DNA from 2 places in the Paenibacillus sp. E194 genome. Region 1 is predicted to be linked to the other one. Evidence: riboswitches for the same ligand, from Rfam matches in the RefSeq annotation. Region 1 holds a riboswitch; the other holds the start of a gene.
The links. Region 1 has a riboswitch for S-adenosylmethionine ahead of AZ66_RS17865 (methionine ABC transporter ATP-binding protein). Riboswitches for the same ligand answer to the same signal wherever they lie in the genome.

Region 1 (7,764 bases):
TTCAAGAAAGCAGAAGTATCAGAATACATCTGCTGGATGTTGGATAAGAGAAGTTCCATGTTAGATTCTGTGAACTTAGTAGGGAGTGAAGCGTGTATGGAAAGAATAGAAACAGTTGAGCGGTTCAATGAGATCATTGCACAAGAGGAGCCAGTTGTAGCGATATTTAAGACATCCTGGTGCCCAGATTGCCACTTCATCGATCCTTTCATGCCTGAATTGGAGACGAATTATGCAGGTAAGGTGACATTCGTTGAAATCGATTCGGAGAAGCTCCTTGATGTTGCACAGCAATACCACATTCTTGGTATTCCAAGCTTCGTAGCCTTCAAGGGCGGCAAGGAAACCATTCGCTTCGTGAACAAGCTGCGCAAGACTCGTCCTGAAATCGAGCAGTTCGTTGATCGGGCAATTGCAGTGTCTGCAGCTGTATAATAAGGGAATAGTCACTCGATGCACATATGAGAACCGTCCCGCTGGTGGGGCGGTTTTTTTATTGCCTTGAAAGGGAGTGTAGAACGAAGTACAGCCGAAGCAAGCCGACATTATCTGAAGTGGTTCTTATACATGAGGTAAGAGCTGGATGTATCGATTTGGATGTGAAAGATGTAATATTTGTCACAATTTAGCCGTACACTCAGCTAGGAAATCTTGTATAATGGAGGACGATTGGAACTGTTTTCATAATTTGTAATGGAAAAAATTGAACAACGGGTCAGGTGAAACTAGTGAACGCGAACATCTACCGGATATTGAGGCGGTTATCTTACGCGGTTTGCATCGGTATGTTTATCGTAGTGTTAAACGGGGCGCTTGTGACGAAGACAGGCTCCGGAAGTGGCTGCGGCACAGATTGGCCACTATGCAATGGCAAGTTTGTTCCGGCATATACGATCGAATCCATGATCGAATATTCTCACCGATCTGTGACGGGTGTTGTAGGATTGCTTGTTCTGGCCTTGTTCATCTCCGTTCTTCGCTATGCGAAGCATCATCGTGAGGCTCTATATTACTCTTCTCTCACCTTATTATTTACCATTATACAAGCAATTATGGGAGCGCTTGCGGTAGTCTTTACCCAGTCTCCGCCTGTTATGGCGCTTCACTTCGGATTCTCGCTGCTGGCATTCGCTTCTTCCTTCATGATGAGTGTAGTGGCAAGGCGCTACGAACGCGGCATCGATTCTACATCTGCTGTAAATTCCGTTCGTGCAGAATTTCGGTATGGGGTTTGGTTCACACTTCTATATACGTATATCGTAATATACGTAGGGGCATTTGTTAGGCACACGGACTCTTCAGGGGCATGCATGGGCTGGCCGCTGTGCAACGGAGAGTTGATTCCGGAGCTGTCGGGGGGAACAGGAATTGCCTTCATGCATCGTGTGGCAGCAGCACTGTTATTTGTTGTAATCGGGATAATGTCACATTTTGCTTACCACTACCACAAGGACAATCGCGAGATTCAGTTGTGCGGCATTTGGGCGCTTATCCTATGTGCAGCACAGATTGCAAGCGGCGCGGTCGTTGCGAGTACGATTACGAATCCAGACTTATTCCTATTTGCAAGCTTATTACATACGGTATTAATTTGTGGACTGTTCAGTGTACTCTGTTATATGAGCATCCGTGTCTGGCAGCTGCGACAAAAATAAGGATCGTTTCTCCTGGCTGTGATGGTGGTAAGAAGAACCGAAGAAGATTGAGTTTGAATTATAGAATGGAATCAGTGGTTATAAATAAAGAAGCAGATCGCTTACTGTTGGACAATGGAGATTGTCAACGAGAGGCAAGCGAGCTGCTTCTTTTTCTCTGAGAAACATTCATTGGATTAGGCGCCTTCCTTTACTTGCTGTGTTTCATTCGAGTGCGCACCGAGCAATACGATAGATGCGGCAGCCTTTGCTGCTGCCAACCAGCGAACATTCCACGGCTTGCGTACGATAACTTGATTGTTGTTTTTCATATCATTTTACCTCCAACTATTTTTGATGTGTTCCCTTTGATGTCCTCATTATACCTGTAGATATTCTGCTCGTACCATGTAATCGGCTTACGGCTATCTTACAATGTCGTAATAATGTCGTAAGTTGTCTGCTCGGTCAGGCTTTAGGTTCATCAAAAAAACAGCTATACTACAGAAGAGGAAGTTTTCGTTTGTCATTAATGCCCGGTTGTGAACGCAAATTATTGCAGACATCCTGCGGCATCCATGTAACTGTTCATGTACAGCAACAAAGATACGCTTATTTTTTCAAGGAGGGCTCGTAGTTGTCATTTACGAATATACGCGACTTTGTCGACACGCTGAAGCGTGAGAATGACCTCGTCGTTATTGAAGCGGAAGTTGATCCGTATTTGGAAATTGCAGAAATTCATCGACGCGTCATTGAAGAGGGAGGTCCTGCGCTTCTATTCACCAATGTGAAGGGCAGCCCCTTTGCAGTGACGACGAACCTGTTCGGTACGATGCGCCGGGTGGATATGGCCTTCGGAACGCGTCCTGAGCAGCTCGCGAATAAGTGCGTAGAGGCCGTAAACCGTCTAATGCCTCCATCACCGAAGAAGCTGTGGCAAGAGCGTTCGACGGTGAAGGAGCTCCTTAGCCTGATGAAGGTTGGCATGAAAGATGTATCTTCTTCGCAAGCTCCAATTATGCAAGTGAAGCGTACAGACAAGCCGATGCAGGGTTTGCCGGCATTGACGAGCTGGCAGCTGGACGGAGGTCCATTTATTACGCTTCCATTGGTCTATACCGAACATCCGGAGCTGAAGAGCGCTGATCACAATCTCGGTATGTACCGAATTCAAATTTACGATGACAACACGACAGGTGTTCATTGGCAAATTCAAAAGGGCGGCGGCCTCCATCATCATGAGGCTGAGCTGCGCAATGAAGCGCTTCCGGTATCCGTCATCGTGGGCGGGCCGCCTGCACTGATTGCGGCTGCGATCGCTCCACTGCCGGAGAAGCTCCCTGAGCTGTTGATGGCATCATTCGTCATGGGTGAGCGTCTTCCAGTGGTAGACAGCGGATTCGAAGGACATCGTATCCCAGCGGAAGCAGAGTTCGTTATCCAAGGGTATGTTCCACCACATGAGCGCCGCATGGAAGGGCCATTTGGCGACCACTACGGCTATTACTCATGGGCGCATGAGTTCCCGTTCCTGAATGTGAAGCACATGTACCACCGTAAGAATGCGATCTACCCAGCTACAATCGTGGGCAAGCCGCGTCAGGAAGACTACTATTTGGGCGAGTATCTGGTTAGATTGTTGTCGCCAGCGTTCCCGATGGTTATGCCGGCGGTACGCAAGGTACATCCATATCCAGAAACAGGCGTTCACTCGCTTGCCGCAGCTGTTGTACGTGAGAGCTACTCTCGTGAGGCACTTCTGTCTGGCTTCCGTATTCTTGGCGAAGGGCAGCTCAGCTTGACGAAGTTCTTGATGTTGACGGATCAGCCGGTTGACTTAGAGAACTTTGCAGAGCTTACGGAAGCGGTGCTAGAGCGCTTCAAGCCAGAGACGGATCTGTACGTGATTAATAATACGTCCCATGACACACTTGACTATACGGGGCATAAGCTGAACCATGGCAGCAAGGGAATATTGCTCGGTGTAGGCGATGTAGTCCGTGAATTGCCTGGCGTGTACGAAGAAGGCCCGATCGATGAGATTAACGATGTGGCTGTATTTTGCCGTGGCTGCTTGACGATGTCAGGTGCTTCGTATGAAGCAGAACCTCAGCTGGCGGAACGATTGCTACATCGTCTTGCTGCACAAGAGACGAAGTGGCCGCTTGTCTTCCTTGTTGACGACGCTCAGGTTGCCAATACGCAGTTGTCGTTTTTGTGGACGGTGTTTACGCGATTTAACCCCGCATCAGATATATACGCAGCAATGGAAGTCCGTAATCACCATCTCTCGTATAAATTGCCAATTGTTATCGATGCCCGCATGAAGCCAGGCTATCCAGATGAGTTATTCCCGCGTGAGGATATTGTGGAATTGGTCGACCGCCGTTGGAAAGACTATTTCCCAAACGGAATTAAGCGGGGGTGAGTTCCATGCTGCGCAGCTTGTTCGGGGAGCCACCCCGTGTTGACAGCGGAACGTTGAAGGATGCAATGGCGGGGATGGACAACTATTTGGAAGCAATACGCAGTCGCATGGAGGGAACAGGCGATCCCGATCACTTCTGGCGCAAGATAGAAGTGTGGACAGTCGGACTGAAGACCTCCTTGGATGAACTGGAACAAAGCGTATATGCGTCTGACAAGTTCGCCGATCGTGTGTCGAAGCATTATGAGGCCGAGATGTCTGAATCGGAGCAGGATGATTATTACCGGTACGTCTATTTTTATAAAAATGGATTTATTCGTGTGTTCTCGATCTTGGACAAGCTTGGAACGCTGCTGAATACAGTGCTATCCTTGGAGACCGAGAGGGTGAAGCATCATTTCTCTTATTTTACGGTGCTTCGCCAATTGCGCTTCAAGGGACAGCATCCTGAATTGGAACATGCCCTGACGGCATTGAAGGAGCGGCATGAAGATGCACTTCAGCGGCTGCGCAAGCGACGCAATATGGAGATTCATCATATGAACCCAGAAATGCAGGATGATTTATGGCAGCGGCATCGCAGCTTGAATGACAAAATTAAGCTTGAGGATATTCAGGCCAATGTGGCAGATTTGCAGCATGGTCTGGAGATGGTGTGTGGCGCATTGATCCATGTATTTCGACTGCTTCCCGTCAAGTAATGGAATTGAAAAGGGAATAAAAGTTAATTGACAACTTTCACCTGCTGCATTATACTCAATTTAAATTTCATAACTGTTTTCTTATCAAGAGTGGCGGAGGGACAGGCCCTGCGAAGCCCGGCAACCGATCTTGCAACCCGGATGCATAACAGTGAGTTATGCGATTGCAAGATGTCAATGGTGCTAATTCCTTCAGAACGTAATGTTCTGGCAGATAAGAAAGGGAGAGTCGATTTTTCATCTGGTTTCTTCACAGAATACCGAACGTTCGCCCCCTTTTGGCATCTGCCAAGAGGGGGCTTTTTGCATGAACGAGCGGCCCCAAAATTGAGAAGTGAAGGTAGCCAAGGAATGTGGTATATTTGGCGGCAGTTATTGAGAGGATACAGCATACGGATAGATGAAGATAAGGCTGTAGCGCCTATCTATTCTAGAATGTGGCTAGCATGAAGGAAGGTGACGATTCCGTTGATTCGGTTGGAACATATAAGTAAGCAATATGGTGCTAACGGCAAGGTGCAAGGGCTGCTGGCACTGGATGATGTGAGTCTGTCGGTTGAATCTGGCGAGATTTATGGCATTATCGGCCATTCAGGTGCAGGAAAGAGTACACTGCTGCGCAGCATTAACCTGCTTGAGCGGCCTACGGCAGGTGTAGTTGAGGTAGATGGCGTTAACTTAACGAAGCTATCGAAGTCGGCGCTGCAGCAGCAGCGGCGCAAAATCGGGATGATTTTTCAGCATTTTAACCTGCTCAGTTCAGCAACGGTATATGACAATATTGCATTTCCGATGCGCCTAGCGGGAACATCCAAGGATAAAGTAGAGAAGAAAGTAAATGAGTTGATTAGGCTTGTTGGTTTGGAAGAACACAAGCATAAATACCCGGCTCAATTGTCCGGTGGACAAAAGCAGCGCGTAGGGATTGCGCGTGCGCTTGCGAATGATCCGAAGGTGCTGCTCTGTGATGAAGCAACATCGGCGCTAGATCCGCAGACGACGAATTCGATTTTGGAGCTGCTGCTCGATATTAACCGCAAGTTCGGAATTACGATCGTGCTGATCACTCATGAGATGCACGTCATCCAAGCGATATGCGACAAAGTTGCCGTTATTCATGGCGGGAAGATTGCTGAGGCAGGCAAGGTTGTAGACGTGTTCTTGAAGCCTCAGCATCCAGTGACACGTGAATTCATACTCGAGGAGCGAAGCGATGCGGATATCCAGCCTTGGGCATCCTTCAAGAGCCAGGCTGCTGAGCATTCCCGGGTCGTGAAGATCAACTATTTGGGTGAAGTCACGTATGAGCCGGTGCTGCATCGTGTCCTTACGGAAGCGGGCGTCAGCTTCGCGATACTACAGGGGACGATCTCTCGGATGAAGGATACTCCTTACGGCCAATTGGTTGTTCGTCTAGATGGCGACACAAGTGCTGTAGAGCAATCATTATCTTCTCTCCGGGCACAGGGTCTTGAAGTGGAGGTGATCGCGTAATGAATTTCGATTTCTCTACTGTCAATTGGAGCGATGTGTCTTCGGCTACTGGAGAAACATTGCAGATGATGCTGTTCTCTGTACTATTCACCTTCCTTGTTGGCTTGCCGCTAGGCGTGCTCTTATATTTAACTGGGCGCACGGGTAGCAGAGCTGGGAAGATTGTATATAGTATCTTGTCATTCATTGTGAACGTGCTGCGTTCAGTACCGTTCGTTATTCTAATGATCGCGATCATACCGATTACACGAATTGTAGTAGGAACGTCGATCGGGGTTGAAGGAACAATCCCGCCGCTTGTAATCGCGGCTGCACCGTTCTTCGCCCGGCTCGTTGAGACGTCACTGCGCGAAGTTGATCGCGGTGTCATTGAGGCGGCGCAAGCAATGGGCGCATCTACATGGCAAATTGTGTGGAAGGTTCTGCTTCCGGAAGCACTGCCAGGATTGATTGCGGGAACTACGATTACTGCGGTCACGCTTGTATCGTATACTGCGATGTCAGGCCTCATTGGTGGAGGCGGTCTCGGTGATCTGGCGATTCGCTACGGATACCATCGCTATGAGATTGAAATGATGATCGTGGCGATCGTTATTATGGTGATACTCGTACAGGTGCTGCAATGGATTGGCGATGCATTTGTTCGCCGCTATACAAGGAAATAAAAAATATTTGTGCTGAGTCGGTCATTTCATGATTGACGGCAGCACAAAATATGATATAATCCCAGTAATTCAATTGGAATTATCGGTAGTTACAAGTTGGATGAAAAGATCATTTGGATCAAAACCTAATAGGCATAGGAAGCACGCTCTTAGGAGCTTCAACTTACAAATAATCATCAATTAAAATGGGGATCTTGGAAGGAGTAGTGAATTACATGAAAAAGTGGACTTTTGTATTGACGCTTATTACACTCGTAGCGGTGCTTGCTGCTTGCGGCAACAAGAATACAGCAGGCGATAACACGAATGCTTCTGGTGAAGCAGGCAAGGCTAGCACGGAGAAAGTGAAGCTTGTCGTTGCTGCAACGCCAGTGCCTCATGCGGAAATATTGAATCATATTAAGCCGAAGCTGGCTGAGCAAGGGATTGAGTTGGAAGTTAAGGAGTTCACGGATTATGTACAGCCGAACGTACAAGTACATGAGAAGCAGCTTGATGCGAACTTCTTCCAACATAAGCCGTACTTAGACAATGAAGTGAAGACGAAGGGATACAACCTAGTAAGTGTAGGGAATATTCACGTTGAGCCATTCGGAGCTTACTCCAAGAAGATTAAGTCGGTTAGTGAAATTGCAGATGGCGCAACGGTATCGATTCCGAACGATGCAACAAACGGCGGACGTGCGCTGCTCTTGTTGGAGAAGCAAGGCATTATTAAGTTGAAGGATGGCGTAGGTCTGGAAGCAACGGTTAATGACATTGCTGAGAATCCGAAGAACTTGAAGTTCAAAGAGTTGGAAGCTGCAATGCTGCCTCGTACGCTGGATGAAGTAGATTTC
Region 2 (7,764 bases), on a different contig from region 1:
GCCCCAAGTTCGATCGGGCGCTGGAAAAATGGCGTCAGCAGCGTATTGTCAACGATGGTGAGAATTCCATGAACCTTCGCCCACGCTGCTACCTTCTCGATATCCGTAATCATCATCAAGGGGTTCGTAGGCGTCTCTATGAAGACGGCCTTCGTCTGCGGTGTTCTTACAGACTCAAGCGCATCAAAATCATTTGTATCTACATAAGAGGCCTTCACACCGAAACGAGACATAATCCGCTCCAACAGACGATAAGTACCGCCGTACAGATCGAGGGAAACAATCAGATGATCGCCTTGCCCGAACATCGCGAACAATGTCTGTAATGCCGCCATGCCAGAACTACAGGCAAATCCAGCATCCCCACATTCTAACGTAGCTGCTGCTTCCTCTAGAACAGTACGAGTCGGGCTCTTCGTCCGAATGTAATCAAACCCCGTGCTCTGCCCAAGCTTCGGATGCCTGAATGCAGTTGCTTGGTAAATCGGATAATTAATAGCTCCTGTTTTTGGTTCATGAACCGATCCAATTTGAGCTAGTCGACTTTCGATGCGGTAGTTCTCTTCGTTACGTTCGATCATAATTGATGAGCCCCTTCCTTGCGCGGTACGGCCTTGCCCAATTCGTAAGGTGTTTCTTGATATACGTAGTAGTTCAGCCAATTTGAGAAGAGAAGGCTGGCATGCGCACGCCAAGTAGAATAAGGCTTGCGGGAAGGATCGTTATTCGGGAAATAATTTCTCGGAATGTCCATCTCCATCCCTTTCGCAATATCGCGGTCATATTCCCATTTCAGGGTACAGCAATCGTATTCCGAATGACCAGTCACGAAAATTTGTTTCCCATCATGTGTCGCTACCAAGTACACTCCTGCTTCTTCTGACTCCGCTAATATTTCTAACTCGGCAATCTTCGTGATATCCTCTCTCCGAAATTCCGTATGACGGGATTGCGGTACAAGAAACATCTCGTCGAAGCCGCGTGTCAGATTCACATTTTCCTTAGCTAGTACATGCTCATACACACCGAAAATTTTCTGATCCAACGCATATTTCGGTACCCCATAGTGATGATAGAGGCCCGCTTGTGATGCCCAGCAAATATGGAACGTGGAAGTTACATTCTCCTTAGACCATTCCATAATGCGGCACAACTCATCCCAATAGTCTACATCTTCAAACTTCATCTGTTCGACAGGAGCACCCGTAATGATCATGCCATCAAACTGCTCTCCTTCAATATCTTCAAATGTTTTGTAGAACGAAGATAAGTGCTGTGCGGACGTATTTTTGGATGTATGGCTTGCTGGATGAAGGAGCGTCACCTCAACTTGCAGCGGCGTGTTGCCCACTAAGCGCAGGAGTTGGGTTTCCGTAGTCTCTTTCGTCGGCATCAAGTTGAGAATGATGATTCGCAGCGGACGAATATCTTGATGATAGGCTCTCGTTTCGTCCATGACGAAGATATTCTCCTGAGTCAAAATTTCTTTGGCCGGCAAATGATCCGGAATTTTAATCGGCATTGACGCTCTCCCCCTCGAAAATGGTTATTGGATGGTGCTAGTCACATGAAATCAGCATTGCGGCAACCGTAAATTGGCCTGCCTTGAAACGGATAAAATGGCTTGGAGACATACAAAAAGACCTTCCTCGACTACGAGAAAGGTCATGTTGTACATGCTCATGAGCCTCTCTCATCTGTCAGTAACGACTTCCATCGTTCCTGCAAGAATTAGCACCGTGCATCGCGCTTCATATGTGCGCATTGCCGGTTGCCGGGCTTCATCGGGCTTGTCCCTCCACCTACTCTTGATAAGATTGCTTATATGAATATTCATTTGATTTGGTCTTGGTAATAATGTACGGCAAAGAGAAGCTGTTCGTCAAGAGGTGAACACAACAAAAATTCACGATTCCACCCCCTTCGCATACGATGCATTATTGACGAATTCCGCCAATGGATTTTGTCTTGAAAGGTTGAAGTACGAGCGTTATACTTAACAAGGTGCATCGAGGCCTTAACTTTTCAATGAAGGCAACAATCATTCCTTCACTGGGCGCATGATGTATAAAGTCACGTACAATTATTCAAGCTGAGGTGAGTTCGGATGGATGGCGACCCGAGGTCGTTCCGTAGTACGTACGTACAACCGAATATTACGATTCGACAGGCAGCGGCAAGTTCGCAGTCCAATGTCGGGATTCGTGCCTCTGCGAGAACCTAGTTCACTAATTGTGCCTAGGCTTATATCACGTGCGCGAACGACGGACTGCGCATGCCCAACCTTGTCGAGTCGTCTGTAACATTAGACGATGCGCATGTCGCAATGGCGACAGCGCCAAGGAGTGAGTGCAATGAAAATCCGTCTGGTCAACGAGGGCGTCTTCACGACTGAGGAAGATATCAATGTCGCATTAACACCGCCAGAGAATGGCTTCTACTGGATCGATGCTGACATTGAGGATTTGGTCGTTCTGCAGCCATTATTCAGCATGCATGATTTGGCAGTTGAGGACTGCATGAGTGAAGAAGAGCAGCGTCCCAAAATCGAAATTTATGAAGGTCATTATTTTATCGTGTTCAACAGCATTCGCTTTGACGATGAAGAGATCTTTTTACGCTCATTGAACATTTTCCTCGGCAAACACTTCATTATTACCGTAACGAAGCAGAAGATTAACGAGCTGCGTATGGTGAAGCCTGTATTGTGGGAGCAGCAAGCGAGCACCCCTGACCTTATGCTCTACCTGCTCATTGACTTGGTTGTCGACAACTACTTCACAGTAGGAGATCGAATTGAAGCGAAGATCGACAAGCTTGAGGAAGAGCTCATTATGAGCACGAAGAAAGAACATCTCAATGAAATCATCAGCTTGCGAAGTGAGATTCTGTGGCTCAAGAAGGGTCTTGGCCCTCAAAAAGAGGTATTGCTTGTCCTCTATCGTAAGGAATTGCGATTGATCGGCGATGACCTGCAGAAGTACTTCCAGGATATTTACGAGAATGCCGTCAAAGTATCGGAGACATTCGAAACGTTCCGCGACCTCATGGGCAACTTACGTGAATCTTATCAGCTTAGCATCGCGAATCGCGCAAACGATATTATGAGAGTGTTCACAGCCATTACAACTATATTCATGCCGCTAACCTTAATAACAGGGATCTACGGCATGAACTTCGGATATATTCCAATTATGGACTGGGAGTACGGCTCCTTGTATATGATCGGATTCATGCTTGCGCTTGGTATCTTTATGTTCTACTTATTCCGCAAGAAAGACTGGATTTAATATTCAGCGGGGGTGTTCGAAAGTCATTTGATAATGACCTTGAACACCCCCACTTTATTTTCTTTGCATTACTAGCCTAAACTATTTTATTGGAGAACGATCGCCTGTCGAATGATCAGAACCCTGTTCCAAGTGAGACAAGTGAGCCATTCCCCAATCCTGGAGCGATTGCAGGATCGGAATAATGTTTCGCCCATATGCAGTAAGTGAATACTCCACTCGTGGCGGTACTTCCGCGTATATTACACGACTTACAACGTCATGTTCTTCTAGCTCTCTCAAGTGAGATGTTAACATTTTCTGAGTGATTTCTGGTATGAATCGTCTTAGCTCATTAAAGCGAACCGAATCGGACTGAGCCAATCGATATAAAATACGCGGTTTCCATTTCCCCGTAATGACATCAATGGCCGAGTAAGCTCCCGGACATTTCCCTTCCGTCCCCATAAACCCAACATCCCCCATCAATGGTATCTTCAATGATACTATACCACTTTATAGTGCCTTCTTTTCAACTCCCCTAATAAACATCATAATTCAATTGCAGCGAAGAGAATTCACATCATGTTCCCAACCAACAATATGAGGTGAAATATTGATGAAGAAGAGTGATGTTCAACGTAATAAAAGCCAAGCTGGAATCGAGATAGGAGTCTACACGTTCGGGGACGTTATTCAAGATCCTTTGACTCGACGCGCGATTAGTCCCAAACAGCGTCTTGAGGAAATTGTAGCCGCAGCCAAGCTAGCCGACGAAGCCGGCCTCGATGTGTTCGGTGTTGGAGAACACCATCGATTAGATTTTGCTGTATCGGCTACACCTGTCGTATTGGGTGCGATCGCCTCAGTCACCAAGCAAATTCGATTGACTAGTGCCACCACGGTGCTAGGCAGCTCAGATCCGGTGCTTGTGTTCGAAGATTATGCGACACTCGATTTGCTATCGAACGGACGTGCAGAAATTATCGCTGGCCGTGGCGCATTTGTCGAATCGTTTCCTCTGTTCGGTTACGATCAGGCAGATTATGAAAAATTGTTCTCGGAGAAAATTGACCTGCTGCTTCAACTTAACGCCAAAGAACGCATTACCTGGAATGGCAGTCTCCGCAAGCCCCTTGTCGATGTCGAAATAGCGCCACGGCCGGCGCAACAAGCACTGCCCATCTGGGTCGGCGTCGGGGGAACGCAGGAGAGCGCGATTCGGGCTGGTAGATTGGGGACGAATATGGCGATGGCTATATTAGGGGGCGAATTTGCAAGGTTCAAGCCGTTGGTAGAAGTATATCGCGAGGCAGGAAGCAGGGCCGGCCACGACCAAGAAAAACTCCAAATAGCCGTAACGAGTCACGGTTACATCGCCAAAACATCGCAGCAAGCAATGGATGAATTCTATCCTTACTACGCGAATTACTACAAGCACTTTATGCGACGAAGCGGCCGTGATTCCAACATAACCTTCGGTGACTTCGAGCAGTTGGTTGGCCCAGATCAAGGCCTCTTTGTCGGAAGCCCGCAGCAAATCATCGAGAAGATTCTCCGCCAGCACGAATTATTCGGACATAAACGCTTCATCGCCCAGATCGATATTGGCGGCCTCCCGTACTCGAAAGTCGCAGCAGCTATCGAATTATTAGCTGCTGAAGTTGCTCCTGTCATACGCAAAGAGACAGGATATATTCATCAATGATTCAACCGTATGCAAATCAAAAAACATCCCGCTCCACCTTCGAATATGGAGCGGGGTGTTGCTACTCAGCATTGAAAATTCATTAACGAGCTCGGCATACGCCCTTCGAATCATGTGGCATTTGTCAGCTAGCCGCCTGTGCAAGTCTGCCGCTTCTCGCTCTGCTTCGATGCAGAAGCCGCAGCAATCGAATCCGCTCATAGTTCGCTTGTACCTCGGCATAGGATTCGTCCAATGCCGATTCTCCAAATGCCTTCACATAGATTGGCTTCAAGTATTCATCGCCCAGTTCATCGAATGCCAGCTCTATCGTTGCCCGCTGCTCTTCCGTCATAGATTGAAGCTCCGATTCAACCAGCATGCACACATTATAGCCTTCACGTTCTACCGCCTCAATGCGCATAATGAGTTCACGCCGATCTACCTGAAGAAGCTCGATCAATTGCGCAATCGACAACTGCTGCTGCAAGCCTTCCAGCAATACACGGCGATCTGTCAGCTTGGAGAGCTCTTGGTTCTGCTTCGATTCCCATTCGGAATAGACCCACTTCGCGAACTCCTCTTCGGATACAACGGAGGATATCCAATCCAGCGGGAAAGCCGTCGTCCTCTCGAATCGCTTCGCAATTGCAATGATATCGGCTCCATACGATGTCAGCTTCGCATCCCCGAACCCAGGAAGCTGCTTCAGCTCTTCCAAGGTGTGCGGAAGCAAGGCACTGACCATACGAAGCATACGATTCGTTGCAATCCAATAAGGGGCCCGGCGCAGCTTACTCGCCGTCTCCCTACGCCACTTCGCAAGCTGTTCATATACCTCAGAACGGGCATATAGATCCGCATAGCAGGCAACCCATTCATTGCGTTCCTTCATTCTGCGCTCGTGTATATCGGCCTCCGGCACAAAACCAATAGTCAGACGGTACCCAGCGTGCAGCAAGCGTGCCATGCCACGCCGCATAGCCGCCCGCATCTCGGCCCATACCGTCCCCTCGAACCATACTTCGGCAGGCTGTCCATCTGGTTCCCAGAGTAAGATCCACTTCCCCTCATCTACTCCAGCCGTAACTAATCCATATGAGGTATCACGAGAAGAATCTACTCCCCTCTTCCGCTTACGCGGAGACACCATCTCCCCATCGTCCAGCACCATTCGCTCCAATCTGGCCATCCATACAATTTGCATCAACTATACCCTCCCTATTCGATAGACCTGATAATGTGAAACAACATCTCCGATTGCTTGCGACCTTCTATTCACTTCTTTCGGACAAAAAGAAAGCACCTCATCACGGTGCGTATATACGCATCGCAATGAGGTGCTTCCTCGTCCTAGTTATGAATTTATTACCATTATAGCATGCTCTTCTCAAGTGTCAATTCCTGTATTTCTATTTCTAAATGTTGGACGCTACTATATAATAATATCATTCTTATTGGAGCAGCAGATAAGGAGGCTAATAAACAATGAGCAATCACGATCTTGATTTTCTATCGGACAGCACAGAGACGACAACGACACGCTTCATCACCTTTGTAGGGCACAGCTATCGGCGCTTTGATTTGGCAATTACATCTACAGGCCGTTTTTACGGCAAGAAGCTCGTTACCGACTTGCAGAGCGGGCTGACCGCCATTCTCGGACAGGACGATCTCAAGGAAGAAGGCTATTTAGAATCCTTTTATCGTTTGTCGGAGGAAGAGGGAGAAGAGCTTCGAGGCTTCCTGTACATGGTCATAGGTGAGGCGCATTTCACCGATTAAGCTGATGACTCGGATGCACGAACCCAACTTCATACAGCACTAATGATCAAAAAAGGGAGGAGCTTCTGCTCCTCCCCTTCATTCTACCGCCCATGTTCGTTACATTCCGACGTACGATATCATACTTTTCATTTCTAGACGCTCAAATATTGCACTGACGGACTCGAGCTCTGGCGTAAATACACAGACATCCATCTGGCATTCTACCGGCACATCGCAGTTGATGCGTGCAAGCTGTCGGGACAAATGGAGCATCTCAAGGTCGGACTCAATCTTCGTCCGTACACCTTTCGCAAGCTCCGGCAAATTCTCCAAAATTCCCTCAATGCTCTGATATTGCTGGATCAGCTTATGTGCTGTTTTCTCACCTATCCCTTTCACGCCTGGATAGTTGTCCGCAGTATCTCCCATAAGCCCCTTCACATCAACCACCTGCTCTGGAGTCAGCTGACGCTCCTCCATGAGTGACAATGGAGAATAGACTGCATAATTGCCATGTCCCTTCTTCATGATGACCACAGTCGTCCGTTCATGAACGAGCTGCAGCATATCGTGGTCGCCTGTCAGGACATAGACATGCATATCATCACGGAATAAGCGCGACAAGGTTCCGATACAGTCATCTGCCTCGAATCCTTCAGCCGATATATTAGGGATGCCGAATCCATCCATTACATCCCGAATGAGTTGAAATTGTGGTACCAGATCCTCTGGGCAATCGGGACGATTTGCTTTGTACGCTGTAAACTGTTCTGAGCGAAATGTCTTGCTCCCGAGATCCCAGCAGCATGCAATATGCGTTGGCTCGAACCGTTCTACTGCATCCCAGAAATATCTCATAAAGCCATACACCGCATTCGTTGGTGTTCCATCCTTCATTCGACGAATAGAACCGCCGTACGCAGTAGCGAAATAGGCGCGAAATAAGAGCGCCATTCCATCAACGAGCAGTAAGCGCTGCTCCTTATTATCATTCAATTGTACTTCCATCGGTATGGATTACCCCTTTCGCTTCAATGCCTA

Region 2: linked by a shared signal. The riboswitch ahead of metA (homoserine O-acetyltransferase MetA) and the one ahead of AZ66_RS17865 (methionine ABC transporter ATP-binding protein) in region 1 are both predicted to bind S-adenosylmethionine.

Annotation. Positions count from the first base shown of each region.
Region 1 is NZ_JMDX01000132.1:7,374-15,137, reverse strand. It holds gene AZ66_RS17885 (thioredoxin family protein) at 97-435, shown strand; gene AZ66_RS17880 (COX15/CtaA family protein) at 729-1,655, shown strand; gene AZ66_RS33375 (hypothetical protein) at 1,832-1,966, opposite strand; gene AZ66_RS17875 (UbiD family decarboxylase) at 2,272-4,065, shown strand; gene AZ66_RS17870 (Cthe_2314 family HEPN domain-containing protein) at 4,071-4,766, shown strand; SAM riboswitch class I at 4,845-4,987, shown strand; gene AZ66_RS17865 (methionine ABC transporter ATP-binding protein) at 5,235-6,260, shown strand; gene AZ66_RS17860 (methionine ABC transporter permease) at 6,260-6,925, shown strand; gene AZ66_RS17855 (MetQ/NlpA family ABC transporter substrate-binding protein) at 7,141-7,764, shown strand, end outside.
Region 2 is NZ_JMDX01000003.1:30,623-38,386, forward strand. It holds gene AZ66_RS00820 (aminotransferase class I/II-fold pyridoxal phosphate-dependent enzyme) at 1-581, opposite strand, end outside; gene metA (homoserine O-acetyltransferase MetA) at 578-1,522, opposite strand; SAM riboswitch class I at 1,691-1,818, opposite strand; gene corA (magnesium/cobalt transporter CorA) at 2,355-3,290, shown strand; gene AZ66_RS00835 (winged helix-turn-helix transcriptional regulator) at 3,372-3,737, opposite strand; gene AZ66_RS00840 (LLM class flavin-dependent oxidoreductase) at 3,889-4,977, shown strand; gene AZ66_RS00845 (HRDC domain-containing protein) at 5,102-6,163, opposite strand; gene AZ66_RS00850 (DUF3055 domain-containing protein) at 6,445-6,741, shown strand; gene AZ66_RS00855 (5'-3' exonuclease) at 6,841-7,731, opposite strand.